DNA from 2 places in the Chitinophaga sp. 9-1-y genome. Region 2 is predicted to be linked to the other one. Evidence: riboswitches for the same ligand, from Rfam matches in the RefSeq annotation. Region 2 holds a riboswitch; the other holds the start of a gene.

Region 1 (16,403 bases), 1.4 Mb from region 2:
TTCCTTTCTTTAGAAAAGCAAAGTTAACACTTATCTCTTATTCCAGCGCTTCCCGAATTGAAGGCTTATATATCCGCCAAAAAAGAACTGTTTATTATAGTCCAACCCATTGTATACCACCATAATTGGGATTTTTTTGGTATATACCTCCGCATTCATCCCCACTTCCAGGGCACTTACCACCTCGTTAAAGTGCGCCCAGTCGAAGCGCATCCCCAATTTGGCGTGCAAACCCGGTACTACAGTCAGGTTATTCCAGCCCTTGCCAAAACCACCGGCGCCATTAATATTAGCCACAGTCAGGAATTGTTCCGGATTGGAGGGGTCATATTTTACGTCTTTATTATCTCCATCAATTGCCAGGTTCAGGTAGTAAGGCTTCAATAACCCTACAGATAAGCCACCATAGTAGATCAGGTCTACTTCTACCCCGTTTTTGTTGGCTTTTCCACCAATCATATAACGCTGACCCACGCCCAGCTTAGCCTGGTAAAAATTATTCTGTTTACCAAATATATAAGGCCGCTGGGTAAAGTAAGCACTGCTTTTCTTCACCTCCTTATTACTCTTCTTCTCCGAAAAATCAAACTGGAAATAAGTGACCTTCTTTCTGCTCTTGCGATAGCCCATTTCCACGAAACCGGTCCAGCCATCGGTGTTGACCCTGCCACCTACCGAAAAGTCACGCTGAAAAACGTTCTCTCCTTCTTCCTGCTCACGGAAAATAGAGATTTTCTTCAGCTTACGCTTTTCCTTATCACTTTTCTTGCTTTGTTGCGTGGAAGTGGTATTGGTAGTGGATTGTGCAAACAAGCCGCCGGATATCATTGCCAAAAACAGGATTAAGTATATTTTTTTCACAGTGGGCTATTATTATAATAAGTAAACGCTTGAACAAAGGTATTGTTATGTATATATTACAAACGTAGCTAATTTTTTTTTAGTTTAACAGCACCCCACACTTTCCATCTTGCACTTATCCTCAAAATACCTTTAATTTTACTGTCAGATCATAAAAAGAATCAATATGCAAACGGCATCTATCATCTATAACGGGGAATTACGCACTACCGCTACCCATCTCCGCTCCGGCACTGTAATTGAAACAGACGCACCAGTAGATAATAAAGGGAAGGGAGAAAGGTTTTCCCCAACCGACCTGGTAGCCACAGCACTGGGCTCCTGCATGCTCTCCATTATGGGTATCAAAGCCATGGAAAACAACTGGCCCATTGAAGGCACCAAAGTAAGTGTACTGAAAATCATGGGTACAGAGCCCCGTCGTATTACCGGCGTAACCATCGTATTTGATTTCCCCGCCGGCCATAACCTGGGCGACAAGGAAAAAACCATCCTCGAAAGAGCTGCACATACCTGCCCGGTAGCACAAAGCGTACACCCTGATATGGTGCAGGATGTTACTTTTAATTGGTAAGGAGAAAGAACCTTGAATCAAGAATTACGAATTACGAATTACGAATTACGGAGTTGTGGGTAGATATCAGCGAAGACTATCCACTATAATCTACCCACAACTCCGTAATTCGTAATTCGTAATTCGTAATTCGTAATTCTTTCTACATCCCCCCTATAATTTTTATCCCCACCGCGCAATGCAGGCACCGCTTCTCATCACAATAGTATTGCTTCAGCTGCAACAATGCCTGTGACTCCATCGCGCTTTCCTGTGTTACGCCCAATTGCTCCCATTCTTCCGTGATACGGTTTCTTTCCGGTGGTAGCTGCTCCAGGAAATGCAGGGCCTTTTCCTGGTAATATTTCAGTTGCTTCTGCTGTCCATACAGGAATAGCAAAGGCAGTACGGTATTAATCAGGATGCTGTGTATGGCCTGTTTTCCCGGCAGCTGCGTATGCTTTGCTACCTGCCCAAACCGGTAATGGGTATGCCAGTACGCCGACGGCTGCACGAAGAATAGCTGCTCCAGTGCGGTTACATCATTGGCATCGAGTATCCGGGAAAACAGGCGGGGACTGTGTTCCAACAAGGCCGCAAAAGCAGCCAGCCGCATCGTAGGAAAGGCCGCCGGACGCATCCGCAGCCAGTTCCAGTGATAGGCGGCGATAGGACTAAGCCCATATTTATGCCGCAAATGCCCATAAATTCCCTGTAATTGTGCGGCATACTGGTCTGCCGGCGCATAGTCTAACATACCCGCCTGCCCAAACAGCAGGGCTTCCAGCTGCAACCGCTCCTGCCGGTGCCGCATCAGCACCGTATAAGAAAGCGATTGTGCCACTTCCAGCATAGGTACCCCATTAACCGGCATCCCATAACTCTGCGCCACTGCCCAATAACACACTTCTTCCCAGTTGGATTGACTGCTTTGCAGCCAGGCCCGCAACACCCCTAACTTCCGCTCCCATCGTTCGGCCAGCAGCCGCTCTTTCCAGCTTAGCCAGGTAAGCGGCGGAACAGTAGCAACGTAAGCCGCACAGGGAACAAAAGGTGCCAGTTGCCGCAACTGCTCGTAACGCTGTAACAGCAGTTTGGGAATATGCTGTTGCAGTTCCAGGCAGGGTACCCCCGGAATACGGTCGGCCGGCATGTCATGCACAAATACCACGTGCAGAATGACCCGCCCGTACTGCGGATTATGCTGATGCTTATGCCGGAACCAATCGGATGTACGCAGGTGCAGCTCCACCTGTCCTACCCATAAAGTGGCACCAATCCTGATTTTTGCAGCAGAAAAATCAGGACCACCGTGATGATTATGTAGTCCGGGATATAAAATCTGTACCGGTTCTCCACCGGTAGTCACCAGGTGATCCTGCTTAAACAGCCGGAACGCCCAGATGTACTGGAATAGCTCTTCTGAGAGCAACGGGTTAACAAACATAAAGATATGGTTGGATACAAAATAGTATCAGCTAAAGGTAATAAAACATCGTTTAATAAATAAATTCAAACTTCAATTTGGAAATCTGATGAAAGTGACATTACCTTTGCGCCAGTTCTTACACATCACTTATCCAGAAAGGCGGAGGGACTTGGCCCTGCGATGCCTTAGCAACCTTTCCTGATTATATGATCAGGAAAAAGGTGCTAATTCCTGCCCACAACACTGTTGTGGGAAAGATAAGTTGGCAGAGATAATACTTCACAGATATATATAACTTTCTAAGAAAGCTCTTCCAACACACGGGAGAGCTTTTTTTATGCCCTCTCCACCCCCTTTTCATGGATTTGTTGTTGTTTAAGTTGATCTTTAATGATAAAGTTGCAGCAGATTATTGTGCATATTGAACATCATTAAAAATAATTTATAACATGAAAACAGCTACACAACTGATTCATAGCATTCCGGTAGACGAACTGACAGGCGCCATCTCCGTGCCTATCTATCAAACATCCACCTTTGTGCAGGAATCACCGGGCATCAATAAAGGCTTTGAATTTTCGAGGGCAAACAATCCCACGAGAAAGGTGCTGGAAGACCTCATCTGCAACCTGGAAGAAGGGTTTGCCGGGTTTGCGTTCGCCAGTGGTATGTCGGCTATTGATGCGGTACTGAAGCTGTTAAAGTCCGGCGATGAAATCATGGCGGTGGAAGACACCTACGGCGGCATCTTCCAGATCTTTAACCACATGTTTGAACGCTTCGGCATCAAAGTTAATTTCGTAGATACCAGTAACATCGACAAAGTATTGGCTGCTATTACACCCAATACCAAAATCATCTGGCTGGAATCCCCTACCAATCCAACATTACGCATTTCTGATATTAAGTCTATCAGCAAAATTGCCAAACAACATAATATCCTGCTGGTAGTAGACAATACTTTCAGCACCCCACTGTTACAACAACCTATTACCCTGGGTGCGGATATCGTTATCCACAGCGCCTCCAAATACCTTTCCGGTCACAGCGATGTGATTGCCGGACTGGTGGTGGTGAACAGCAAAGTACTGGCAGACCAGATCCGGTACAACCAGAATATTTCCGGTAGTATACTCAGTCCATTTGAAGCATGGCTCACCATCCGCGGCATAGAAACCTTATACCTGCGGCTGGAAAAACAATGCGCCAACGCCAACGCTATCGCTAACTGGCTGGCCGCACATCCGGCGGTAGATAAAGTGTTTTACCCAGGACTGGCTACGCATAAAAATCATCACATTGCCCGTAAACAACAGAAAAATTACGGCGCACTGGTAAGCTTTTCCCTGAAAAGCGACAATATCAAAAATGCGATCCGCATCGTAAACGCTACCAAGTTATTTAAACTGGCAGAAAGCTTTGGCGGCGTGAAAAGCATGCTGGCCCATCCGGCCACCATGACGCATAGAAACATACCGGAGGAATTCCGGAAAAGAACAGGCTTACAGGACTCCTGTATCCGTTTATCAGTAGGCATTGAAGATGCCGAAGACCTGATCAACGACCTGAAACAAGCGCTGGATAAACTAAATCATCCGGCTGGCAAGCAAATTACTGTTTTACAATAAAGCCCTTAGTGATTAACCACCACTTTGACTTTCAGAAACTGATCATCTCTGCATCGTTAAAGACTAATTGCTGAAGGCTGCAAGCTCAAAAAAAAGTATGGAAAATAAGATCATCAATTTAGGTATTTTCGGATTCGGCGTCGTAGGACAAGGACTCTATGAAGTTTTGAACAGAACAAAAGGTATTAATGCACGGATCAAAAAAATCTGTATTAAAGACCCTAATAAATCAAGACCTATCGATAGCAGTTATTTTACTACCGATAAAAATGAAATCCTGGAAGATCCTACCATTGACGTTGTAGTAGAACTGATCAATGAAACCGAAGCAGCCTTTGAAATTGTGAGCACCGCCCTGCGTAACGGCAAAGCGGTGGTAAGCGCCAGCAAAAGAATGATCGCTGAAAACCTCCCTGCCCTGTATCAATTACAGGCAGAGAACAAAGTACCGTTCCTGTATGAAGCCTCCAGCTGCGCCAGTATTCCCATTATCCGCAACCTGGAAGAATATTATGATAACGACCTGCTCAATGCAGTAGAAGGTATCTGTAACGGCTCTACGAATTATATTCTTACCAAAATATTTGAAGAAAACCTCAGCTTCCAAACCGCCCTGCAACAAGCACAGGACCTGGGTTTTGCCGAAACTGACCCTACCCTCGACATTGAAGGATATGATCCGAAATTTAAAATTGTGATCCTCCTCCTCCATGCCTTTGGTACTTTCGTAAAACCGGAAGAAGTATTCAACTTCGGTATTCACCACCTGAATGATTTTGATATACAATTCGCCAAACAACGCAATTGTACCATCAAACTCATTGCACAATGCCGCCGTCAGAACGGACACGTATTCTCTTACGTACTGCCACACCTGATCAAGGAGCATAACCTGCTCTACGATGTATACAATGAATATAACGGCATCCTGCTGGAAAGTGCTTTCACCGACAAACAATTCTTTGTGGGTAAAGGCGCCGGTGGTACCGCTACCGGTAGCGCTGTACTGTCCGATATTTCGGCCCTGTTATACAACTATCGCTACGAGTATAAAAAGATTAAACAAAACAATCAGCCCAGCTTTACCAATGATGTAAATCTGAAAGTATACCTGCGCTATAAAACACCAGACCAGGTAGACCTGGCAGAGTTCTTCAATATCTCTGAAAAATATGAATCCAGCGAATGGCGTTATGTGGTAGGCACTATTAACCTGCAGAAGCTGAGAGAAGCAGGCTGGCTGAAAAATAAAGATGTGAATATTCTGGTATTGGAATAAAGAAATGTAAATAAGCAAAAACCAATCGTAAAAACGGCGCTGATCACAGCGCCGTTCTTATTACTAAAAGTTTTCCAGTTCTTCCACTACCTTGCTCACCGGCAGCCCCATTACATTGTAAAAGCAGCCGTTAATGCTGTCTATTCCCACTGCGCCAATCCATTCCTGTATGGCATAAGCGCCGGCTTTATCGAAAGGTTTGTATTGATCTACGTAATACGTCAGCTGCTCCAGGTTCAGTGGCTTAAAATGTACCGACGTAATTTTGGAGAAAGTCACTTCCTTTGCCCCATCCTGTATAATAACGCCAGTGACTACACGATGTTCACGTCCACTGAGGCGGGCAAGAATATCAATGGCATCCTGCCGGTCTTTCGGCTTGCCAATAATATTATTATCCAATACTACTACTGTATCTGCGGCAATGATAATGTCGGAAGGCGCACAAAGATGACTTACTGCGGCCGCTTTCTGCCGGGCTATATACACCGGGATATCTGGTATAGCCAGTTCCGGAGGAAAGGTTTCGGCGGTTTCTACTACTTTCACCTCGAAAGGAATGCCGGCCTGCTCCAACAACTGCTTTCTACGGGGCGACTGCGAGGCTAGAATAACGGGTTTCCCTTTATACATCTCTATAAATAAATTTTAAAAAATATCATAGACAAAATACCGGTCAGCATCACTACTTTCACGAAGGTACTTACCTTATGATAGTGCTCCGGCAAGTGTGCCTTCTTCAGTTGCAAATAAATATATCCACAAGGTACCTGTACAAATAACAACAGGTAAGCAATCGCTATATACCAGCCCAATATCCATACCCTGATTTCCACTGCCAGTATGATAATGACCAGTGCCAGCAGCAGTATATTGCAGAAGCGTTTGGCCGCCAGTACGCCCCAGGCAATAGGTAGCGTGCGGCAACCATCTTTGCTGTCGCCCATCATATCTTCCAGGTCTTTCACAATTTCCCTGACCATGGAAATTAAAAAAGCAAACAACGCATATACGCCGATAATCTGTATCAGCTTTCGGCCGGTAGCCGACATAATGGCTTCAAAACTATGGTAGATCTGTTTCTCGTAAAATCCTACCACTACTACCGCGAGCGCTGTCAGCAGGGAAATAACCACGTTGCCAATCAACACCTGCCGTTTGAACGAAGTAGAATAAAACCAGAGTAAGAGGGAACAAATAACCTGGGTAAAACCTAAATAGAACTGCCCCGTTTTAAAGGCCACCATAAAACCAAGGGATACGCCGGCCATATTCAGCAGGGTATGCCAGGCCATGGCCCAGCGCCGGCTGATGATTTTGTCCAGCACCATTTTATCCGGTTTATTCACAATATCAATGTTGATATCGAAATAGTCGTTGATAATATAGCCGGCAGCCGCTACCAGGATGGTAGACAAACTCAGTAATACAAATTGCGGAACGGGCAGCGACGGCTCTTCTCCAGAGCTGCGCAACACGGGTTCCACTACGCAGTATTGCAGTAAAAACTGGGTAAGGCCAATATATATCAGATTCGGGTACCTGATTAGTTTAAAAAATGCAGCCCAGAGCTTCATAGTTTTCTCTTTTATTATTTCGATGCAATGCCTTCATCCATGAGCCAATGTCCGTTCAGTTTCAACACTTTTTCCATTACTTCCCTTACGCAGCCGTGGCCTCCGGGCAAAGGGGATACATACTTTGAAATACTTTTAATTTCCTGGGCAGCATCGGCCGGGCAAGTAGGTAATCCCACCAATTGCATGGGCAGATAATCCGGTATATCATCTCCCATATAAAGTAATTCGTCCCAGCGCAGATCATTTTCAAATACATAATCCTGCAGTTTCTCCTGCTTATCATGTATGCCGGTATAAATATCTTTAATGCCAAGTCCCTGTAACCTGCTTACTACGCTTTCTGATTTTCCTCCGGAGATGATAACCACCCGGTAGCCTTTTTTTACGGCCAGTTGCAGGGCGTAACCATCTTTGATATTCATTCTGCGCGACATCTCTCCACCCGGCAACAATTGCAGGGTACCATCAGTTAGTACGCCGTCTACATCCAGCACAAATGTGGTGATAGATTTAAATAAAGCCAATACGTTCATGGGACCAAAAGTAAAGAATTACGAATTACAAATTACGAATTACGGATTTGTGGGGAGATATTAGCAAATGTTATCACTCGCGTTCACGATCTCCTCACCAATCCGTAATTCATAATTTGTAATTCGTAATTTCTACTTATTATGGAATTGATAAATCGCATCAGACATCACCTGGTATACTAACTGCAAATATTCATTACCAGCCAGTAAGTCGCGGTGCAGGCTCATGGTAATTTCATCCTGCCGCAAGGCCGGCCCTGTTTGTACTGCTTCCGGCGGGAATTTCTCCAGGCGGTCAAATGTTTCTTTTATAATAGGCTGCAACAAGGTAAAATCCAGCTGCTCTTTTTCACAGTAGGCTTTCGCCTGGGCAATCAGGTGATTGGTGAAATTATTACAAAGCACCGCGGTGAGATGATACTTCAGCCGCTGTGCGGAGGTGGTTACCGTTACACTCCCTGAAATACTCTGTGCCAACGCCTGTAACCGCCGCAGTACATCATCGTTGCTCGCCTCCAGCATCACCGGGATAGGTGGGTAACTTTTAATTTCCTTACGGATAGACTGTAACGGATAAACGACACCGGTATTCGACGAAATCCTGGAAATAGCATCCAGCGGGACTGCTCCTGCCGTATGCGCCACGAAACGCTTCCCCAGGCGCAATTGGTCATTCAGTTCGGCAATAGCACTATCGCTCACCGCCAACAGGTAAATATCTGCCTCCATATTAATATCCTGCAAATCGTCGGTCCAGGCAGCATTCAACATTTCTCCCAACTCCTGCGCATGCGCCTTTTGCCTGCTCACTACCTGCTTTACCTGGTGCCCATGAATCTTTAAAAGATGTCCGAAACAATGTGCCACATTGCCCGTACCCACAATGACTATATCCATTATAATTTGTTTTTTAATAATAAGCCGCCGGAAATCAGCCAGCGTGATTCATCCTTTCTAATATACGCGTTTTAGTGCGTCAACGTTCTTTACTTTTGGAATAACAGTAGATTCATATGTGATTAATCCTTTAATATTGCAAAACTTTCATGCATACGGGTACGGTAACAGCCAGCTAAATAACACCTGGTTGATAACCATGTAGCAGTTATATTATATATTAAATACCATCCCTCGATGAATCTGTTTAAAAAATTATTACCGCGTCGCCTGCGATCATCAGGTCCGGCCTACCAATACCAACCACTTGATTCAGGGGTAGAAGTACTGAACTTCTGGCCAAGCCAGGCGCCGGACGAGATTTGGTTATATCACTTTTTTAAAAACCGGTTGGAGGATATAGATCTATCCGGTCAAAAGCTTACCATTGCTTCCCTCTTTGGCCCAAAAGATTTTATCCGGCAAAGTCCCGGCAAAACAAAAATCTTTTTTAGCGGCGAAAACCTCGACCGGTTTCCCGAATATAAAGACTATTGCTTAGATACAGTGGACCTCGCACTGGGGTTTGATTATCTTCAACATCACAAATACCTGCGTTTTCCGCTGTGGCTGTTGTATATTTTCCCGGCTACACCGCTCCGCCAGGAAGAGGTACAAAAGAAACTGGACGACATTATGTCCACAGCCAGGGCTAATTATAAAACAGGTAAAAGATTTTGCGCCCTGATTTCCAGTCACGATCAGAACGGGGTACGTTCCCGGTTAATGGATGCTATCAGCACCATTGCCCCCGTAGATAGCGCCGGAAAATTCCGCAACAATACCAATATCCTCAAGGAACAGTACCAGGATGACAAACGGCTGCTGTTGGCAGACTACCGCTTTAATATCTGCCCTGAAAATTCTGATAAAACGGGCTATGTTACGGAAAAGCTGTTTGAGGCCATCCAGGCCGGAACAATACCTGTTTATTGGGGCAGCGATAACCATCCGGAGCCAAATGTCCTTAATAAAGATGCTATCTTATATTATAATGGTCGCTCAAAAATGGATACCTTACTGAAACAGATCTCGGATCTCCATGGTAACGAGCACGCCTATAGGGAATTTGCGCTGCAGGACCGGTTTGCCCCTCACGCAGCAGAATATATTGTAGAAATGCTGAATACAGTGGAAGCAACTGTCCGGAAAATGATAAAGGGATAATCCGGGATACGCTGCTTTTTTTCAGAATGGCTATATTAATAGTTTTGTTATCTTTAACAGCCTTGATTCCAGCTGATACCGGTACGTTTGTTATCATTTTGCCGGTCAGGTCAGGCAGTGTTACTATCTGAACTAAACGGGGAGGCCTTTTTCAAAGACTCCATAGTTAATTATTTGATAACTAAACACATCTGGTGGTTGGAATCACAAAGCCGGTGTGTGCTATCCCTGCGGAAAATATCTAACCGTAGCCGGGCCATACAGGCCAATATCAATATAATTTTATATCATTGCAAAATTCATTGAAGTAGTTATTTCACAGAATTTTGCGTATTTAGCAGCATATTAAAGAAGCATACATGGCAAAAAATTTAGTTATAGTTGAGTCCCCGGCGAAGGCCAAGACCATAGAAAAAATATTGGGCAAAGACTTTGAAGTCAAGTCTTGCTTCGGTCACATTCGTGACCTGGAGAAAGATGACATGGGGATAGACATCGAAAATAACTTTAAGCCGAAGTATGTAATCCCGGAGGATAAAGAAAAGGTAGTAAAGGAACTGAAGAAGCTGGCAAAGGAAACCGAAGAGGTTTGGCTGGCAACGGATGAGGACCGTGAAGGAGAAGCCATTTCCTGGCATTTATGTGAGGTGTTGAAACTGGATCCTAAAACGACCAAACGCATTGTTTTCCATGAAATCACCAAGCCTGCCATAGAAAACGCCGTACAACATCCGCGCAAGCTGGATATGGACCGTGTAAATGCACAACAGGCCCGTCGTATACTGGATCGTATTGTGGGATTTGAAATTTCCCCGGTACTGTGGCGTAAAATGAGCATGCGCAACTCCCTGTCTGCCGGCCGTGTACAATCCGTGGCAGTAAGGCTGATCGTAGAGCGTGAAAGAGAAATTAACCACTTCCAGTCTGTCAGCACGTTTAAAGTAGAAGCCTACTTTACTGGTAAAGACATCAACGGCAAAAGCATTTCCTTTAAAGCAGAAGGTCCCGGCAAATTCAAAACTGCCGAAGACGCTGAAAAATTCCTGGAACAATGCGTAGGTGCTGCCTATACCGTTAAAGACATACAGGTAAAACCTGGTAAAAAATCGCCCGCTGCGCCGTTTACCACGTCCACCCTGCAACAGGAAGCCAGCCGCAAACTCGGCTACAGCGTTTCCAAAACCATGTTGCTGGCCCAAAAGCTGTATGAAAGCGGTAATATCACCTACATGCGTACAGACTCTGTAAACCTGTCTGATACAGCCGTTTCCGAAATAGAAAAAGCCATTAAAAGCAGTTTCGGCGACAAATACCACCAACACCGCAAATTCAAAAATAAAAACGAGTCCGCACAGGAAGCGCACGAGGCCATCCGCCCCACCTACATGGAAAATACCACGGTAGATGACGCAGATACCCGCCGCCTGTACGAACTGATCTGGAAACGCACCATCGCCAGCCAGATGGCCGACGCGGAACTGGAAAAAACCATCGCTAAAATCGATATCTCTACCAACCACGAAGAGCTCTCTGCCAGCGGTGAAGTACTGAAATTCGATGGCTTCCTGAAAGTATACATGGAAAGCCACGATGATGAAGAAGAACAGGAAGAGCAGGAAGGATCTTTACCTCCATTAGCGGTAAAACAATCGCTGGACCTGAAAGAAATGAAAGCTACCGAAAGATTCTCCCGCCCGGCCCCCCGCTATACGGAGGCCAGCCTGGTAAAGAAACTGGAAGAATTGGGTATCGGACGCCCCTCTACTTATGCACCTACTATTACCACTATCCAGAAGCGTAATTATGTAGAAAAAAGAGAGAAAGAAGGCATTAAAAGAGATTACCGCATCCTGATACTCAAAGCAGATAAGATCAGCAAACAAACTGAATCAGAAAATACCGGCGCAGAAAAAGCCAAACTATTCCCTACCGATCTGGGTATGATCGTAACCGACTTCCTCAACCAATACTTTAATAATGTAATGGACTACGGCTTTACCGCCAAAATTGAGGAAGAATTCGATGAAATTGCCAGTGGTAAGAAGGAATGGAATAACATGATCAGCGATTTCTACTTCCCTTTCCATAAAGATGTGGAAAACACGCTGGAAAACGCGGAACGTGTAAAAGGCGAGCGTCCATTAGGCGTAGATGCCGCTTCCGGCAAACCTATTGTAGCACGTATGGGCCGCTATGGTCCTATGATTCAGATAGGTAGCGTAGAAGACGAAGAAAAACCACGCTTTGCCAAATTAAAAGCCACACAAAGCATTGAAACCATCACCATGGAAGAAGCCATGGAATTATTTAAATTGCCCCGTAACCTGGGTCAGTTTGAAGACGCTGATGTGATTATCAATATTGGCCGCTTTGGTCCTTACGCACAACACGATAAGAAATTCTATTCCCTGAAAAAGGAAATGGACCCATATACAGTAGAACTGGACGAAGTAGCACCGCTCATCGCGGAAAAACGTACTGCCAAAGACGAGCGTACCATCAAGATATTTGAAAAAGAAAAAATACAGATCCTGAAAGGCCCTTATGGCCCTTATATTAAACAAGGACTGAAAAACTTTAAAATACCTAAAGAAAAAATTGATACTGCTGCTGACTTAACGGTAGAAGAAGCCAAAGCCATTATAGAAGAAGCTAAAGCAAATCCGCCTAAGAAAAAAGCGCCACCCAGGAAGAAGAAAGCCGAATAAGACAGTGGTACGAATAGGATGAAAATGGAGGCAATGATAATAACTGCAGTGTGAATGATATGCTGATTATTTAATTTGCCAACAGGATCACATCATTCGATGATTGCCAACTGATGATAGATAATGGTATGAACGAAAACAGAGAAATAAACGCTTTGTTCCACCTGTTGGATGATCCTGATCTGGAGGTATTTGATACTGTTGCCAGTAAAATATTACTGTACGGTAAAGATATTATTCCAAACCTGGAGAATTTGTGGGAGAATACAATTGACGAAGCTATCCAGGAAAGGATAGAACTGCTCATTCATCGGGTACATTACCAGGATTTGCAGGCAGCATTGCGTATATGGGGACTTTCAGACATGCAGGACCTGATGCAGGGCGCCATACTGGCCGCCAGATACCAGTTCCCTGACCTGATCGATTCCCAGATCATCACAGAAATAGACCGCATCAAACGTAATATCTGGCTGGAGCTCAATAATTACCTCACTCCACTGGAACAGATCAATGTGCTAAACAGCATGATCTATAATTATTTCGGACTGAAAGGAGAAGAAGTTTCCTACCAACGTAAAAATCAGTTTTTCATTAACCAGGTCATAGAATCCAAAAAAGGGAATCCTATTACCAATGGTATTATCTATCAGAGCCTCTGTGCTATGCTGGACCTGCCCGTATACGCGGTAAATATACCCCGGCAGTTCATCCTGGCTTATTTCGATAGCTATGTTGATTTTTCCGTTCCGATAGAACCTGATGACCACCGGATCTTATTTTTTATAGATCCTATCCAGGGACAGATCTATACCCAACAGGATGTGGATACCTACCTGAAAAGAGTACAGGTACCCTCCGTTCCCTCCTACTTTAAACCACAGTCTAACAAACGACTGATACAATTCCTGCTGGAAGAACTGGCCAAGTGTTTCCAGGACGATAAAGACGCCTATAAACAAGACGAATTGATGAATTTGTCGAGTATATTGGAAGAAAGCTGAAAGCAGAAAGCAAAAAGCAATTGAAGCGAATGATCACTGCGAATTACGCTTTAATCATTCGCTTCAATTGCTTTTTGCTTTACGCTTTCTGCTTTCAGCTCAATTAAAAAGCCCACCGCTTAGCGATGGGCTTTTTAATTTCTTGCAAGAAAGATATATTATGTGATATAATAATCTCTTACTTAGCTGGAGTTGCAGCAGCTGAATCAACGTGAGTTGGAGCAGTGATAGCAGCAGAATCAACGTGAGCAGCAGAATCAACTGGTTGAGCTACTGGAGCAGCGTTCATAGTGTCAACTGGAGTAGTTGCAGCAGAATCAGTACCGTTAGAAGCACCACCATTACAAGCTACGAAGAACATACCAGCAGCTACAGCGAATACGAATAATTTTTTCATTTTGTGTTTGTTTTATTTTTTAAAACCGGCGCAAAGGTATGGAAATTTTATAAATTACAAAATCCTACCATCTCTTTTTTAGCGCAAGGGTCTATTTTTGTCTGAAGAATATTTTCAATGGTACACCGGTGAAATTAAAGTTCGTACGGATCTGGTTTTCCAGGTAGTTACGATACGGTGATTTCACATCATCCGGCAGGTTACAGAAAAAGGCAAATGCCGGTGTATGCGTAGGCAACTGCGTAACATACTTGATGCGGATAGGTGTACCCCTTACTACTGGTGGATGATACGCTTCAATCGCTTTCAGCAGAATTTCGTTTAATACGGAAGTCTGAATTCTGCGCTGACGGTTATCAAATACTTCCAGTGCCGTTTCTATCGCTTTGAAAATACGTTGTTTCTCTGTTACAGAAGTAAAGATGACAGGAACATCGGAGAATGGCGCCAGGCGCTTCTTCAGTTCTTTTTCATAATCTCTTGCAGTGTTGGTACCCTTTTCCATCAGATCCCACTTGTTCACCAGCACTACGATGCCCTTACCTTTACGGGTAGCCAGACTAAAGATGCTGAGATCCTGTGCAGTCACGCCTTTTTCAGCATCCAGCAACAGCATCACTACATCGGATTCATCTACTGCTTTGATAGCACGTATCACGGAATAAAACTCCAGGTCTTCATTTACCTTGTTCTTGCGCCTGATACCTGCAGTATCAATCAGCATGAAGTCTTTCTGGAACATATTGTAACGGGTGTGAATGGTATCACGGGTAGTACCGGCAATATCAGAAACAATATTACGCTCCACACCTACCAGTGCATTCAGCAGGGACGATTTACCCACGTTAGGCTGACCAATGATCGCGATTTTCGGGAGATCATTATCGAGGGTAGCATCTCCCATTTCAGGAGTAATATGCGTCACTACTTCATCCAGCAATTCACCGGTACCGCTACCGGTCATGGAGGAAAGGAAGTAAAGATGTTCAAAACCAAGGCTGTAAAACTCGGTGGCTTCCAGCTGACGTTGGTGGTTATCTACTTTATTTACCACTACGTATACCGGTTTGGAAGTGCGGCGCAAAATATTGGCAACATCCTGATCCAGATCGGTAATACCTGTAGTTACATCACACATAAAGATGATCAGGTTAGCCTCTTCCATGGCTACTTTCGCCTGCTTGCGGATTTCCCGCTCAAATACATCATCACTGTTGGTTACAAATCCACCAGTATCAATTACGTTAAAGGTTTTGCCATTCCAGTCGGCAACACCATATTGTCGATCACGGGTTACACCGCTCTGGTCATCCACGATGGCTTTGCGTTGTTCAAGTAAACGATTAAACAACGTTGACTTGCCTACGTTCGGGCGTCCCACTATAGCTACTGTAAATCCTGCCATTTTTAATTATATTTTGTCGTACTAACCTGGATAATACACCCAGGAATTTTTCATTATTAATATCCGTATTCCTTCAGGAAGGTGTCGTTATCACGCCATTTACCACGTACTTTCACAAACAGTTCCAGGAATACTTTTCTTTCAATGAATTTTTCGATTTCCTGGCGTGCCAGGGTACCCAATTCACGGATAGATTTACCTCTTTCTCCCAGGATAATTCCTTTCTGGGTGTCGCGGGTAACAATGATTTCCGCGGTTATTTTGGTGAGGGTATCCTTTTCCTGGTATTGTGTTACAATAACGGTGGTGTGATAAGGAATTTCTTCTTCGAATAACTGGAATATTTTTTCGCGGATCATTTCTGCCACAAAAAAGCGTGTAGACTTATCCGTTAGTGTGTCATCAGGATAGAATGGATTTGCTTCCGGTAAGAGTGCTACTATTTCAGTGAGTAGTTCTTTGATACCTTTTTTCTGCATAGCAGACACGGGTACTACGGCTGCTGCTTTGCCCCAGGCTTTTGCCCTTTCTATTAAAACGGCCATCTCCTCTTTGAGGATGTTATCCATTTTATTGATGATGAGGATAACGGGGACTTTTAATTTCAGTGAGTCAAATAACTCCAGGTTTTCTTCCAGAGAGTCTTTGGCGTCCATGATCAGCAGGGCAACATCGGCATCTTCGAGGGCAGATTTTACCGCACCCATCATTTTCTCATGCAGCTTATACTTGGGATCAATAATACCAGGCGTATCAGAAAATACAATCTGGTACCCCGGGTCTGTTAATACCCCTGTAATACGGTGCCGCGTAGTTTGCACTTTAGGAGATATAATAGCCAGCTTTTCGCCGATAATGGCGTTCAGCAATGTACTTTTCCCCGCATTGGGCTTACCGAAAATATTTACAAAACCTGCTTTGTG
Region 2 (16,403 bases):
CACTACCAGCCCGCCTACAAAACCATTATCCCGGAAACCCTGATTGGATATGGTCGTAAGCGGTCGGCACTCAAAGAGGTGGTGCTTTGCCTGGACCAGAGTGGTTCTATGGGGACTTCAGTAGTATATTCTGGTATCTTCGGAGCGGTCATGGCATCTATCCCTGCCCTAAAAACACAAATGGTTGTTTTTGATACCGCCGTTGCCGATCTTACAGAAGAATTACAAGACCCGGTAGAATTACTGTTTGGCGTTCAGCTGGGCGGTGGCACTGATATCAACGCCGCATTAAAATATTGCGGACAAATTATCAGCCGGCCCACCGATACCGTATTGGTACTGGTCACCGATCTTTTTGAAGGCGGCGACGAAAAAAACATGCGCAAACGCTTTACCGACCTGGCGGCAGCAGGGGTGCAGGTAATCGTATTACTGGCACTAAACGATGAAGGCGCTCCCAGCTACGATCATGAAAATGCACAGTTCCTCGCGAACCTGGGCATACCGGTATTTGCCTGCTCTCCGGATAAATTCCCGGATATGATGGCCATGGCACTAAGTAAACAAGATGTTGCCCAATGGGCCGCAAAAGAAGATATTGTGCTGAAAAAATAATGAATCTATTTATACCTTATGCCGTACAACAAGGAAGACATACTACCGCTGCTTGAAAAACTGAACTTGACTATCTATGAAAACAATGAACCTATTAGAACCGGGGTAGCTTTCCTTACTGGGCAAACATTACAACCTCCCCTGTTTAACAACGCGGAGGAGGCCCGCACCCTCGGGGTATTTATTCAATTGCTGCAGGTACCGGAACATTGGAACGACAATGACCGCCTGGTACTACAGCTCATTTCCTCACCCGACACCTGGAAGGTGTGCCAACCACTTTTTTTATCCCGCGTGGTCCCTATGATGGACCTGCCGGGTACTTCCTCATCCATTGTACTGCGATTCAGTTATTTTACCAGCTTCCTCCAACAAAGAGGCTGTACACCAGAAGAAATAGGCTCTCAACTCATCAGCTATTCCGGTGATGGCAACAACTTCGACCTCGCCCCACTGAAATTTACGCCCCTGCGTAAATTTCTACAGGACCTGATCAAAAGCGCCGAACGATATGTCATAGATGACTACCTCACTACCTGGAAACCTAAAAACTGGAATTCCCTTTTCTATCGGCTGCTGGCCAAAGGCCACCCGGAACGGGAAATGGAATACCTCGAAAACATGCTGCTGCCATCGGGCAACCTTCCCGACCAGTACGAACTATCTAAAGTATTACTGCAAAACAACCTGCAGAAATATGAGCCACTCATAGAGAAAGCCACTGAACAAGCACAGTTACGGCCAGATCATGCCGCCGCTTTACATGGCTATCATCTGTTGGCACATCATCTGCCGGAAAAATACCAGGAAAGGCTGATACAATCAGCCTACAACTACCTGGACCTCCCTAAAACAGGCATGGAAGACCGCGCATTAACCGGTTCACTGGTAACAGGTTTGTGGATACCAGATGTGCTCCCATCAGGCATACTGGCCATCCGTGAACTGTTGCAAAAAGACCAGACCGCTCTCCTGCCCTATCTAAATAATTACCTGGCGGAGCAACGCTACCTGCACCCGGATACTTTCCAACTGCTGGTAGATGAACTTGGCAATGCCGCAGTCCCCCTGTTGCTGAACGCCCTCGACCACGACTACGACGCGCGGGTAGTATTACCAGCGCTCACGCAGTTACCGGTTGGATTGTATATAGAACAACTATGGCCATTTGTATACCATAAACTAAAATCAGTTCGTTCACTCGTTGCCGTTGTACTGGCGCAACATCCGCAGGCAATGGAGCGGGCAGCAGAACTCTTATTAAGCACCAAAGCAGATCAACGTCTCACGGGCGTTCAAATCCTCGTCCGGCTCCATCACCCGCATGCCATCACTTTGCTGCAGCAGATATTGCAGAAAGAAGTGAACGACGATGCGCGTGACCTGATGCTGGAAACCCTGGACGACCATACCATTACCGGCGAAGATGATCTCGCCGTAGTTACACAGCTGGTGGCCTATGCCAAGAAAAGAGGCAAGTTGTCCAAACCAGCAGAAAAATGGCTGGACGACAGCAGTATGCCGCCACTCTACCTGTTGAGCGGCGAAGTGGCCTCTATAGAGATGGTGCGCTTCCTCTTTTACCGCATGAGCCGCACCAAAGAAATCCATGCTGACATGGAAGCCAAACCATTCCTGCGCTTGGTGGACCGTACCCGTAGCGGGGATTTCGCCAATCATCTCTTCCAGTTGTACATCGACAGAGGTGGCGATGCGAAATTCAAATACCTGATGACGCTCGCTGTACTGGTGGGCGATGATACCCTTGCAGCCAACCTGCGGGTGGCCCTGCAATTCTGGATTGATACGAAGCGACTCAAAATGGCAGAACATGGCGTGGGCGCCCTGGCCCTCCATGGCAGCAACCAGGCGTTACGCATGGTGGAATACCTCTCGCGCCGGTACCGCACCCGCAAGCCAAATGTAGGTGCAGCTGCGTTGGCAGCCCTCCAACAAACCGCAGCGGAAAGAGGTATGAGCCTGCACGATTTAGGCGACCATATAGTACCCGATTTTGGCTTTGACGGATTATACAAATCCTTTGAAGTAAAGAACGATGTGTACCGGGCTTACCTGGATCGTAATTTCAAACCGGCTTATATCAACCATAACAATCGTCAGCTGAAAGCTATACCAGCCGCCGCTTCTGCAGAAATCAGGGAATCGTTCAAAGCATTGGCCAAGGAAGTGGCGGAGACCGTGAAATCACAAACTCCCCGCATGGAACACTTCCTGGTAACACAACGGAAGTGGCGTGCCACGCAATGGCAGCAATTCTTCGGGCAACATCCGGTGATGTTTGTATATGCCGGCCGCCTGGCCTGGGGACTTTTTGATGAAGAAGATCAACTGATCACTTCTTTCTATTGCCGGGAAGACGGCGCCCTGCTCACGCTGGCCGATACCGTCATCACCCTGCCGGAAAATGCTTCCGTACGCATGCTTCACCCGGTATACCTGGACGCAACTACCTTGCAACAGTGGAAACATAAATTTGCAGCACTGAATATTACACCGGTCTTTCCTCAATTGGAAAGACCGGTGGCTGCGCTGTCTCCGCAGCAGGCCTATAGTACGCTGGTACACGACTTCGAGGATATTTCCATGGAAAGTAATATCCTGAACCAGTATATGGAAAAGAAAGGCTGGCAGCTCAGCGAAGGCAGTGATGGCAAATTTGTATATGCCTATCACAAAACCGACGATGAGCATCAGCTCGAAGTAATTGTGGAGATGAGCAGTGTTTACAATGAAGACAGCTTCCGGTATAAATTAGGCAAACTGTACTTTATAGATAAAACCAAAACACAGCAACGCTGGTTCCGCAGCACCGATAAAGAAGCGGTAGACTGTCTGCTGCCACTGAAGAATGTGCCACCGGTATTTTATTCGGAAGCGATTACGGACATTTCGATTTCCCGCGATCAAACCGCATTGGCATAGCTTGTTTTAAATCACGGGATTTTATTTGTATTTTTTCACCTTCACAAGTGAACATGAACAATTTAAAATCCTACGTATGTTAAAACTACGCAATACCCTGGCGGGGGCCTTTATGCTACTGCTATCAGCCAGTACCCTGCCCCTCCAGGCCATTCATATTATTCCGCAGCCCTCGGAAGTAAAAACATTGTCCGGCACCTTTACATTATCCGGCGCCACTGCTATTATTCCCGGCAAGAGCGCCGGCGAGGCCAATCAGCTGCAACAAGCCCTGCAGGAAACCTTTGGCCTTTCACTCTCTCTGAAACCTGCTGCCCAAAAAGACTTCATCCGTTTGACGTTAAATGAAAAATTAAAACAAGACCTCGGTGCAGAGGGCTATCAACTATTGGTACAACCCGGTGGCATCACCATTACGGCCGCTTCTAATGCAGGCATTTTTTATGGTATACAATCATTGCGTCAATTAATCATAACTAACGGAAACGCATATACTGTAGATGCCGTATCGGTGAAAGATAAGCCCCGCTTTGGTTGGAGAGCCTTTATGCTGGATGAGGGCCGTTATTTCAAAGGTGATGAAACTGTGAAACACCTGTTGGATGAAATGGCACTGCTGAAAATGAATGTTTTTCACTGGCACCTTACCGATGACCAGGGCTGGCGCATAGAAATCAAAAAATATCCCCTGCTTACTACTGTAGGAAGTAAAAGAGATTCTACGCAGATAGGCAGCTGGGGCAGCAAAAACTTTGATGGAAAAGTACATCAGGGCTTTTACACCCAGGAACAAATCAAAGACATAATCAAATATGCCGCCGACAGGCACATCACCATTGTACCGGAAATAGAAATGCCCGGCCATTCCAGCGCCGCCATTGCTGCCTATCCCTGGTTAGGTACCAAAGACGAACCCATTAAAGTGCCAGGCACTTTTGGCGTACATTATGATGTTTTCAATGTTAGTAATCCTAAGGTAATCACCTTCCTCCAGGATGTACTGGATGAAGTAAGCGCGCTGTTTCCTTCTAAAGTTATTCATATTGGTGGTGATGAAGTAAAATATAATCAATGGAAAGCAGATGCTGGTGTACAGTCTTACATGGCAGCGCATAAACTGGCTTCTCCGGCAGATTTACAAATCTTCTTTACTAACAATATCTCCGTTTACCTGTCTAAAAAAGGCCGTCGTATGGCGGGCTGGAACGAAATCATGGGCAGCAAACTCCATGAATTTACAGACAGCAAAGATGTAGCTGCTACGGAAAAACTGGCGCCGGGTACCATCGTTCAATTCTGGAAGGGAGAGCTCAACCTCATTACGGATGCGGTGTCTAAAGGGTATGATGTGGTGAATTCCTATCATGCCGCTACTTACCTGGACTACAGCTATAGTGACATCTCCCTGGAAAAAGCATATAACTTCGATCCTATTCCGGCGGGACTGGATCCAAAATATCATTCAAAGATTTTGGGGAGTGGTTGCCAGATGTGGGGGGAATGGATACCCGATAATAAAGCGATGAACCACCAGGTATTCCCAAGACTGGCAGCTTATGCGGAAGATGGCTGGACAGTGCCAGCCAATAAAAACTTCACACAGTTCCAGGAGGCGTTGCAATTTTTCTATGCGCGCTGGGATAAGGAAGGAATAGGTTATAATAAATAAGTGTACAATAAAAAGAGAAGCGACGAACGAAAGCCACTACTGCTTTTGTCCGTCGCTTCTCTTTTTTTGGCAGGCTCACTTCACCGGCAACAATTTCATCGTATCTCCTTCCTGCTTCAGATCATACAAAATGATTCCCAGTGTATTGGCTGTCAGCGCATCTGATGCACCTTCCCGGTACACCGGGTAAGTGCGGACCAGGTTTTTCCCTTTAATAGCGAAGCTGTCCTGTCCGCGGTAGGTGGCCTGCTCCATTGTATCAATGGCGGAAACATCAATACGGATGATAGGATGCTGTAGCTCAAAGCCATAAACTTTCCCATATTGCCCGGTCCCTTCAGATAACATGGTACAATAAATTTCAGGCCGGCCATTTCCATTCAAATCCGCGACCAGCACATTTCTCAGCTGTCCTTTTACATCTTTCTCTATCACACTGTCAGCTACTGTTGTATCTTTCTTTGACCCAACTGCCAGGACCAGGTCGCGCATATAGGCATTGCCTTTAGTTATTACGGCGATGCGGTAATCACCGTAGGTGGTATCGCGTTCTACTGATTTACTGTCTGTGGTATTGGGTGTAACCGGCGCTTTATTGGCCGAATCATGCGCTGCCTGTTCTGCCTTATTCTGCATAGGATTATTACATGCGCAAAGCGCTGCCACTACGAGAAGACCGGCCATACTTATTTTATTGTACCACATAGCTGTTATATTTTTCTAAAGATACCAGAGAAAAATCAAGGATCAGTTTTAATACCGCCACAAAAGCAGTGCCTTATTCGATCACTCTCCATGTGTCCCTGTTTCCCCTGATTGACGGGCAAAATCCACAATTTCTGCATGATGTTTCAGGCCGGTAAATGCCTTTGAAAAGAGACAACTAAAATATGCTCAGGCAATTATAACAAATGCAGCCTTATGCGCCTAAAGAAGCATGATATGTGCATATGTACTACCTGGACATAAATCTTTATTATATGAAAAACCTTCCGGCAACTATTGGATTCGTGGTGATACTGGCCCTGTTTGTTTTTTTTAAGGGAAATCCGGACCGTGCTGTGCTGGCTGGCCCGGTAAATGATCCCGCTAATATTGAAATTTTCCAACAGGATACTTTCCCACCTAAGCCACTGGATACTACCATGAGACATCATAAAAAGGACAAGAAAAAAATGGATACAACGTGGAAACATCGAAGAGATACGTTGTAGACAATTACGAATTACGAATTACGGCTTTGTAAGAAGGTCATAGCGAATAAAATTCGCGTGTACTATCTTCTTACAAAGCCGTAATTCGTAATTCTATTTCTATTTCTCCAGTGTTCCGAACAGCCCATTCTTATAGTCTGCCATAGCTTGCTCAATTTCTTCAGCAGTATTCATTACAAAATTATCTTTGGCGGCTACCGGTTCATTAATAGGTTCGGCGCAAAGATAGAGTATCCGGGTGTTTTCGGACGCTGTGATATGAATATCTGCCTGCTCATCGTCTTTATCAAAAACAATGAGATGGTAGCCATTTACATCTGTTCCGTTCACTTTCAAACCACCGTCAATTACATATAATAGGGTCCAATATCCACGTGTAGCCGTTAAGGTTACTTCTTTCCCTGCTTCGATGTTTCCCCAGATGGCGGTAATAGGTGTGAAATTTTTCAGCGGTCCTTTTTTACCTTCATAATCACCGCTTACCAGGGTGAGGTGTACCCCATCTTTTACCGCTACGGGTGGCATTTCCGTGCCTTTAATATACTGGTACCAGGGCGCTTCGCCTTTATGGGTAGCAGGCACATTGAACCATAGCTGCAACAGTTCATAGTTCCCTCCTTTCTCCAGGAATCCGGCAGAAGGGCCTTCACTGTGCAGGATACCTTTCCCGGCAAACATCCATTGTACGTCGCCACCATTGACGGTCATGGCGTTACCGGCATTATCGCGGTGATAGCCCTGGCCCTGCAGCATAAAGGTGACTGGTGCAAAACCGCGGTGAGGGTGCGGATGCAGCCGGTCTTCCGGTGATCCCGGGGCGAAATACTTCGCCGGCATATGATGTACCACAATAAATGGGTTGGCAAACCGGAACTGCATAGTGGGTAAGGATTGCCGCACTATTTCGGTATCGGTAATATGTTTTTCCCGTCCTTCCAGGACGTGGAGGATTTTCTTCTCCATAAAAAATTATTTTATCGGATCAGTCTGAGTCGTGCTTTTTCTACAGAGCTACGGAACATTTTAAGGATCAGCACCTCGTAGTTCTCGATGATGATCACTTCACCTTCACGGGGAATGGTTCCGTGGATGTAATTGATTAAACCAGAAAGGGTTTCATAATGTTCACTCTCCGGCAGCGGATAAGGTAACAATTCATTAATATCCGCCAGGTATTCATGTGCGTCCACGATGAAGTTATCATCTTTTTGTTCTACGATGGGTGCTTCGTGGTCATGTTCGTCCTGTATATCTCCTACCAGTTCTTCCAGGATATCTTCCATGGTAACAATCCCCTCGGTATCACCAAATTCGTTGGTCACCACGGCCATTTGCAGGCGTTGGCCCTGGAAAGTACGGAGCAGGTCTTTTATTTTCATGCTGTCTGGTACATAGAATACCGGCTTCATGATGTCTTTGAGATCCTGAAGTGTTTTTTCGTGTACGCCTTTCACCACATCTTTCGTATATACCACGCCCTTCAGTTCATCGAGGGAGCCGCTGAATACGGGATAGCGGGAATAGCCGTCTTTAATCACCTGGTCAATAAGTTGATCCAGGGGGAGATTGATATCGAGCGCTGAAATGTCTTTGCGGTGTGTGAGGATTTCTTTTACGCGGCTGTCGTCAAATTCAAATACGTTCTGGATCAGTTCCCGTTCTGTTTCTTCGATGGCGCCACCTTCCTGGCTTTCTGAGATAATGAGTTTCAGTTCTTCTTCTGAGTGAATTTCCGATTCGCCGGCGGGTGTGATACCGATGAGGCGCAGAATGCTGTTGGCCAGGCCATTGAGCATCCAGATAAAGGGGCGGAAAATGACGAAGAGAACGCGCAATGGTATAGCTACGGCCAATGTGGTAGGCAATGGCTTACGGATGGCCATTGATTTAGGGGCCAGTTCTCCGAAAACGATATGCAAAATCGTGATAATGGTAAAGGCGATGGCGACAGAAACGGCCTCCACTACGCCATGTGAGATGTTGTGGATACCCAGTTTATCCATTCCCTGCAGCACAATGGCGGTCATTACCGACTCACCTACCCAACCGAGGCCCAGGGAGGCCAGTGTGATACCTAATTGCGTGGCAGCCAGGTAGCCATCCAGGTTACTTAACACGCTCTTTGCGGCTGCTGTGGCTCTTTTACCCGCCATGCCGCCTTTGCTGTTGATTTGAGAAGTACGTACTTTAACAATGGCAAATTCTGCCGCAACAAAGAATCCGTTTAATAGCACTAAAATAATTGTCCAGAAAAGTTGCCAAAGCATGTAGTTCGTAGATTGGTTCGCAACCCCAAATATAGGTAAATCAATTTTTATACGTTGTAGTATTTTGGAGAATTACGAATTAGCAATTACGAATTACGGATTTGTGGGGAGATTGTCGTAAACGATTATCGGGTCAATCTCCCCACAAATTCGTAATTCATAATTCGTAATTCGTAATTTTTTCCATATAGTCTACTTATTTCATAGAGTTTATGTATTTTGTGGTGAATTAAGGCATGGTATATATAAAATGGAGAAAGAACTTACTACCCTGGTTGCCCCGGTAGCCACTACCACAGCGGAATCAAAGGCATCATCGCCCGAAATTATCACCACCAGCGAAAACAGCGCATTAAAGAAACAGCGCTGGATATTTGGTTTGGGGGGCATTTTGTTATTGGCGGTCATATTAGGGGTTTCCTGGTGGCAATCGCCCGCTTTCCGCACCTATGTGGAGGATGTACCTCCTGTCTTTTATTATTTCCTGGTTGCCGGTTTTATATTTGCCATGATTGATGGCGCCATTGGCATGTCTTATGGCATCACTTCCACTACCTTTTCTTTATCGATGGGAATTCCGCCTGCTTCGGCCAGTACGGCGGTGCATATATCGGAAATCCTGAGTTGTGGTATTGCAGGCTGGATGCACCAGCGGATGGGTAACGTGAATAAAAAGCTCTTTAAAATACTCATATTACCGGGCATTGCCGGTGCCGTGATCGGCGCCTACCTGCTTTCTTCGCTGGAACATTATGCGATGTATACCAAACCCGTGGTGTCATTATATACCCTGATCCTGGGTACCATCATCCTGTTGCGTGCCATCCGGGCACAACGCAAAAAGCACGTTGCTAAAAAGATAAAAAAAATTGGCTTACTGGGCTTTGGTGGCGGATTTATAGACGCTATTGGCGGCGGTGGCTGGGGGTCTATCGTATTATCTTCGCTGATTGCCGGTGGCAGACATCCCCGTTTTTCGCTGGGCACGGTAAAGGCTACCCGTTTCTTTATCGCGATGCTCAGCTCTCTTACTTTTGTGACCGTACTTTCTCATGTACACTGGGATGCGGTGTTAGGACTGGTAATAGGCAGTGCTATTGCTTCTCCTATTGCTGCCAAGGTGTCCAATAAAATTTCTGCCAAAACAATTATGGTAGCGGTAGCGGTGATTGTGATCCTGGTAAGCATGAAGAGTATTTTCAGCTTCCTGGTAAAAATCATATAGTCTTCTGCGTTAGTCGTCGTTATTCACCACCTGGTTTACTCTCAGGGTAATAGGTTTATTGATTTCATACTGTACCAGTGCTTTGATGGTCACCGCCTCCTTATCGGTGAAGGGTTTACGGGGCAGGTACCGGGGATCAATAGCTACTTGTATTTCCGCCGTTTTATCTTCGAAGAGGTAATTGTTATCACGCAGTTTTTTGGTCACATAGCCGGTAATTTGTACCGCGGTGCTGTCATTATGCAGTTGCCGGGCATTGCGCATCACCTCCCCTATGGTGTAGGTGCGATCCTGCAGGAAAAAGGGCAGCAACAAACAGAGCAGCAAGCTTTTCATGATAAACAGATGGTTTTGCTATGAGCATAAACAATAATCATGTCTGATTGTTCACTGATCGGTGACATTTGGTTATCTTGTATAATATATACTTCATTCATGGGATTTATTAAAAATTACAGCAGCATGTTTTGGCTGCTGGGTGGTATAATAGCCGGCAGTATAGCAGGACTGATTTTCAGGGAAAAGGTAGTTATTATTAAGCCAATCGGTGATATTTTTTTGAACCTGTTATTTACGGTCATCATACCACTGGTGTTTTTCAGTATTTCTAATGCCATGGCCCATATAGAGGCCGGGCATAAACTGGGAAAAATATTAGGCACCATGTCATTGGTATTTCTCAGTACCATCCTGGTATCCGCTTTTCTGACGATTGTAACAGTATGGATTTTCCCGATTCATCAGCCGGTAGTATTGTCTAAAACCCTGCACCTGGAGCAGCCGGGCAACTGGGGCGACCAACTGAGCCGGTTACTCACTGTGAATGAGTTTTATGAATTGTTGTCGCGCAAAAACATGTTGCCTTTCATCATTTTTTCCGGTCTTGTTGGATTTGCCGCTATGCGTGTAGGCGAGGCAGGCAAAGCTTTCCGGCACTTTTTACATTCCGGTAATGAGGTGATGAAAGAAGTACTGGGTGTTATTATGAAAATAGGCCCCGTAGGGTTGGGTGCTTATTTTGCTTACCAGGTGGGCACAGTAGGCCCACAACTGTTTGGCACCTACGCGCAATCACTTGGTATTTACTATGGCTTCGGCATTGTTTATTTCATTTTTGGTTTCACGTTTTATGCGTTTGTAGCCGGGGGACTTCCGGGTATTAAAATCTTCTGGAAAAATAATATCATCCCTACGCTCACCGCTGTGGGCACGGGTAGCAGCATAGCCACCATACCCGCTAATCTTGAAGCGGTGAGCAAAATGGGGGTACCGGCAGATATTGGTAATGTGGTGGTACCATTGGGCGCCACCCTTCATAAAGATGGCTCCAGTATTTCTTCTATTATAAAAATGGCGGTTGTATTCAGTATGTTTGGCAGAAGCTTCGACAGCGCTACGGTGATTGCGATGGCGATGGGCGTTACCGTTATAGCCAGCATTGTGGAAGGCGGTATTCCCAATGGCGGCTACATTGGCGAGCTGCTCGTGATGAGCATCTATGGCTTTCCTATAGAAGCCTTGCCTCCGTTGATGATCATCGGCACGCTGGTAGATCCGCTGGCCACTATCCTGAATGCTACAGGCGATAATGTAGCAGCCATGCTTACAACACGCTTTCTGCGTGGACGGGCGCAGGCAGCTTCGTAAAGGCCTGTTCTAAATCTGCCAGCAGGTCAACGGTTTCTTCCAGTCCTACGGAGAGGCGGATCAGGCTATCGCTTACGCCCGCAGCCCTTCTCTTTTCAGCAGGAATAGATTTATGGGTCATCGCAGCCGGATGGCATAATAAACTTTTGATACCTCCCAGGCTCTCTGCCAGCTTAAAGTAGCGGGTAGACGTTACAAAAGCAGTAGCGGCTTCCGTAGTATCATTTTTCAGTGTAAAGGAGATAATACCTCCAAATCCTTTACTCTGGCGTTTCGCCAGTTCATGACCTTTATGGGAAGGTAAGCCCGGATAATATACTTTATCCACTGCCGGATGACCTTCCAGGTATTCCGCCAGCGCCTGTGCATTGATACCATGTTGTTTAATGCGCAGGTGCAGGGTTTCAATACCACGTATCAATAAAAAGCTGTCGAAAGGCCCGAGTATGGCCCCTGTGGCATTTTGATAGAATTTAATTTCTTCTCCCAACGGTATTGTTTTGGAGACCACCACACCGGCAATCAGGTCACTGTGGCCGCCGAGATATTTGGTAGCGCTGTGTACCACCAGGTCTGCGCCCAGTTCCAGCGGCTTTTGCAGGATAGGAGACGCAAAAGTATTATCCACGCAGAACAAACAGTTATGTGCTTTGGCAATGCGGCCAATGGCGGCAATATCAGAGATCTTGAGCGTAGGATTGGTCGGCGTTTCCAGCCATATCAGGCGGGTAGCCGGTGTGATGGCATTGAATACGGCCTGCGTATCCGAAGTATCAACGTACGTGACGCGGATACCAAACTTCTCATATACTTTATGAAAGAGGCGGAAAGCGCCGCCATAGATATCGTCTACCGCCACAATTTCATCGCCGGATTTCAATAATTTAATGACAGCATCAATGGCTGCCAACCCGCTACCAAAAAGGGATGCAGCGGCCCCTCCTTCCAGTTGAGCGATAATTTTTTCTGCCGTTTCGCGGGTAGGATTATTGGAACGTGCATAGTCGTATCCTTTATTTACACCGGGTGCGTCCTGCACAAAAGTAGACGTTTGATAAATAGGTACTGCAATAGCGCCAGTGCGGGGATCTACGGGAATAGAATGGATTAATTCTGTAATTGTGCTCATCTGTTTTTGATTTTTAGTTTGATGAAAATTGATTAAACAGGTCCGTTAAATGAGCGTATCGCGGGAAGGTAGGGGCATAAAAAAACTCACCTGGAGCCAGATGAGTTTGATCATTATATAGATATAATAATGTATTGCAAAACTTGTATCTGACTTATCTTTCCCCGCTAAAAACGGGGATGGATGCAGCACCTTTCTCCCCGCTTTTAGCGGGGGGATGGTTGCTAAGGTATCGTTGGGCCATGTCCCTCCTCCTTTCTTGATAAGCTATTTAAAGAACTGGTGCAAAGATAAGGCAGAAAATCAAACCACCAAATTTATTTTCCTACAAAATTAGTAGACTATTGTTTCTTTAGTTTTTATGGGAGATAAATACCTCCCGGCAGCCCGCGTATCAAGGATCTAATGGATCGAGCGGATTAGCCTGCAGGGAACGGAGGTCAGGTAAGAACGACAAAAAATAGAGATCCGATTGCTGGATATCTGCCGCAGGCATATATCCCAGTTCTGTAGTACAACGCTGTTTAAACACCGGGCTGTTTACATATACCAGGTGCATGGCATCAGACACGCACAACATTCGTTTATTAACGGGGATGCCGCTTCTCCACGCGATGCGGATGGCATTGCGCACATTGGTGGTGGTGTGTCTCGCGTAAGGATCTACCATTACCGCGTCTGCTGGTATTTTCAGTTCGTTGACCAGGTATTTCTTCATCTCCACCCCTTCTGCATAAGCGGTGCCTACCGGTCTTACATGTCCGCCGGAAACAATGATAAATGGTGCCAGGCCTTTACGGAACAATTCTGCGCCGGCGCGGCAGCGTCCTTTACCCGCGTCGCTGATCACCTCTTTGCCTGCAGGGCTGGCGCCGAGTATGAGCATGGCCGAATAGGTATACTTTGTCCAGTCCGTTTTTTTTATTTGCGTATATGCTTCTGCGTTAGTAGCAGACATAGGTTCATAGCGACCGGCTTCGTCGCGGCGATTGAGAACGAGCAGGTCCAGCGCCAATGCCAGGGATGGCTGGAAAAATAAATAAACCTGTTGCTGCTGCTTCCCTATTTGCGTGATACTTCGTTGTACGGCGGTTTTATAAGAAGGAGCCTGCACATAAAACCTTGCCGAGTCAATCATGGGATAGCGCATACCGCTGCCATTCGTATAGGCGTTAATGATATAGTTAACCCCTTCGGCGGCATCTTTCCAGGCAGCCGTAAGCAGCCCGGCGTCACTTTCGGAGGCATGTAGTTCAAATAGCCCGCTGGCACGCATTTCCTGCAGCAGCCTTCCAAAAGGTGCAGGGTGTTGTTGCAACAACCGGTTAAGAGCCTCACCAGTTTGCTGAATAACGGCATCCGAAAATAAAAGTGCGGGGGCATTTTCCCCTTTACCCACGGGATGGGTTATACGCTGTTTATAGGTATCTGCCAGCGATTTAAGGACGCTGTCTTTACACAGCAATAACGGTAAGTCGGGCAATCGTTCCAACAGTGTAAACAGGTAAAAATTACGGTCCTGCAATACGTTTGGGCCGGTTACAAACTTATACTGCGGATCCGGGTTTACTGATTGACTGTAAACAAATGGTGATAATGCAAGGAAGAGCAAACAGGTAAGACAACTTTTCAGATAGTGCATCAGGGAAAAATTATATCGCAACAATACTACAAAAAATAATAAAGGCCTTCGTTCCCTTTAAAGTTGTCTTGTATACCGAAACTAAAACAGGGACTACCTGTATAGCCATCTTTCAATACATAAAAAAATATAATGTATGAATTACCACAATACATATATAATTCAGAAGTGTACAAATACCCATATCATTGTTTTACATTGATTATCCATTAGTTACGCCCAATAAATTCATTTATTTTCGTGGGCCGTATAACGAAATACGAAGCCAACGTCCAATTTTAATATCACGATGTATAGAACCCACGAGAAAAAAACCTTTGTACGCTATACTGTACTAACGATAATGGTTTTGGTGCTGATGACATTTTTTATGATCATCTTTTTACGAAAACGCGAATCTCAACAGTTAGGTATTGTTGTGAAGGACCTTGTTGCCACAAAAACAGATGCCGGTCATATTGACCTGGCCATGCAGTTGTTATATGGCGCTGATAACAATTTTCGTATTTATACGCTCACCTACGATAAACATTATCTAAATATCTATGCAGGTCAGCTGCAGGCGATTGCCGCGCACCTGGACAGCGCCGTTAGCTCCCGGCAGGATGAACGGCAGATGGACGCCCTACTCGCGGATAAAGCCCGGAAATCACAACTGTTCTTACAAACACGGCTATACGTAGATTCCCTGTTACAATTATCACAGGTATGGGATACCGCCAACCAACCACTGCCCATGCAGCAGTTAGGCGATATCAAAATATCGCAGCCGATACGGCAGGCCGATACGTTGATTACTACGGAAACGGCGCAGACCAAAGGCCGGAAAAAATTGTTCGGCCGCATCAAAGATGCCATCAGCAACAAGCCCAATATCCAGCAAACAAAAAAGGAAGTAAAAATTGTGCAGTATGATGCCCCTGCCAATAACAAAGCATTTACCAAAGAGCAGCTACAAAGAATACAGGACGCCTATACGAAGTTTATCAAAAAGGCGGCAGAAAGCCATAATAACCTGAAGCAGAAAGAATATGCGCTGGTAATTGCCAATGAGCGCTTATTTACAGAACTGCTTCATCAAATGGCAGCGCTGAAGCAGCATATGCTGGAGGAAACAGATAAACGACGCCTGCAACTGGGACAAGATATTGACCATTCGTTATATAAACTGGATAAGCATAATTACTGGGAAATTCCTTTAATCCTGCTAATGGCGGGCATTATCATTTATGGTCTTATTCGCTTATACCGGTATGAGCTGGCCCTGTTGAAAGCCAAGCAGGATGCCGAACACTTTGCGCAACAGAAAAGTGATTTTGCCGCCACTATCAGCCATGAACTCCGTACTCCGGTACAGTCCATCCTGGGCTTTACCTACCTGCTGGAACAGGATAAAACGCCCGAAACGGTATCGGCTATACGCCATTCGGCGGACCTGCTGCTGCAGGTAGTGAATAACGTGCTGGATTACACGCGGATGGAAACAGCAGAACCGGTACTGCGACAGGAAAAATTTGCGCCCCGTACTGCTATCGAAGAAGTATGTCATTCACTGGCCGTGCAGGCGGAAATGAAATCGCTTTCTTTAATCGTGAACATCTATTTTCCCAGCACCCTGCTGGTGATGGGTGATGCCTTCCGGCTTAAACAGGTACTGATTAACCTGGTGGCCAACGCCATTAAATTTACGGAACAGGGCAGCGTTACAGTAACAGCGCATGTGCGGGAGAATAACTTGTTGCAGGTCAGTGTAAAAGATACCGGGCCGGGTATTTCCCATAAAGAATTACCTTTGGTGTTCGACGCTTTCTCCCAGGGAAATAATCATTATCATAAAGGCAGTGGATTAGGATTACATATTTCCAGGAAAATCATTGATCTTCACAAAGGAAAAATCAATGTAGAGAGTCTTCCCGGGAAAGGCACGACATTCTATTTTGAAATCAGGTACCAGTTGATAACACCCTCTCCTGCTACCAAAAAAATTATTGTCCCCGTGAACAGTTCATCCGCAAGCCCCATTATTCCAGCGGGCATTAGATTGTTAGTGGT

The links. Region 2 has a riboswitch for S-adenosylmethionine ahead of AC5ZC7_RS09405 (aminotransferase class V-fold PLP-dependent enzyme). Riboswitches for the same ligand answer to the same signal wherever they lie in the genome.
Region 1: linked by a shared signal. The riboswitch ahead of AC5ZC7_RS03845 (aminotransferase class I/II-fold pyridoxal phosphate-dependent enzyme) and the one ahead of AC5ZC7_RS09405 (aminotransferase class V-fold PLP-dependent enzyme) in region 2 are both predicted to bind S-adenosylmethionine.

What each region holds. Positions count from the first base shown of each region.
Region 1 covers NZ_CM197955.1:950,817-967,219, reverse strand. Annotated here, with positions in the region: gene AC5ZC7_RS03860 (hypothetical protein) at 31-861, opposite strand; gene AC5ZC7_RS03855 (OsmC family protein) at 1,028-1,435, shown strand; gene AC5ZC7_RS03850 (DUF2851 family protein) at 1,578-2,861, opposite strand; SAM riboswitch class I at 2,988-3,107, shown strand; gene AC5ZC7_RS03845 (aminotransferase class I/II-fold pyridoxal phosphate-dependent enzyme) at 3,293-4,471, shown strand; gene AC5ZC7_RS03840 (homoserine dehydrogenase) at 4,569-5,750, shown strand; gene AC5ZC7_RS03835 (Maf family nucleotide pyrophosphatase) at 5,814-6,383, opposite strand; gene AC5ZC7_RS03830 (UbiA family prenyltransferase) at 6,386-7,327, opposite strand; gene AC5ZC7_RS03825 (KdsC family phosphatase) at 7,342-7,863, opposite strand; gene AC5ZC7_RS03820 (DUF2520 domain-containing protein) at 7,996-8,760, opposite strand; gene AC5ZC7_RS03815 (glycosyltransferase family 10 domain-containing protein) at 8,998-9,966, shown strand; gene topA (type I DNA topoisomerase) at 10,326-12,674, shown strand; gene AC5ZC7_RS03805 (transglutaminase family protein) at 12,803-13,678, shown strand; gene AC5ZC7_RS03800 (hypothetical protein) at 13,857-14,075, opposite strand; gene der (ribosome biogenesis GTPase Der) at 14,167-15,480, opposite strand; gene era (GTPase Era) at 15,537-16,403, opposite strand, start outside.
Region 2 covers NZ_CM197955.1:2,357,424-2,373,826, reverse strand. Annotated here, with positions in the region: gene AC5ZC7_RS09455 (VWA domain-containing protein) at 1-615, shown strand, start outside; gene AC5ZC7_RS09450 (DUF4132 domain-containing protein) at 634-3,558, shown strand; gene AC5ZC7_RS09445 (family 20 glycosylhydrolase) at 3,635-5,227, shown strand; gene AC5ZC7_RS09440 (hypothetical protein) at 5,303-5,932, opposite strand; gene AC5ZC7_RS09435 (hypothetical protein) at 6,208-6,441, shown strand; gene AC5ZC7_RS09430 (pirin family protein) at 6,541-7,404, opposite strand; gene AC5ZC7_RS09425 (CNNM domain-containing protein) at 7,416-8,708, opposite strand; gene AC5ZC7_RS09420 (TSUP family transporter) at 8,959-9,933, shown strand; gene AC5ZC7_RS09415 (NirD/YgiW/YdeI family stress tolerance protein) at 9,943-10,269, opposite strand; gene AC5ZC7_RS09410 (cation:dicarboxylate symporter family transporter) at 10,396-11,580, shown strand; gene AC5ZC7_RS09405 (aminotransferase class V-fold PLP-dependent enzyme) at 11,537-12,709, opposite strand; SAM riboswitch class I at 12,861-12,978, opposite strand; gene AC5ZC7_RS09400 (ElyC/SanA/YdcF family protein) at 13,104-14,351, opposite strand; gene AC5ZC7_RS09395 (ATP-binding protein) at 14,710-16,403, shown strand, end outside.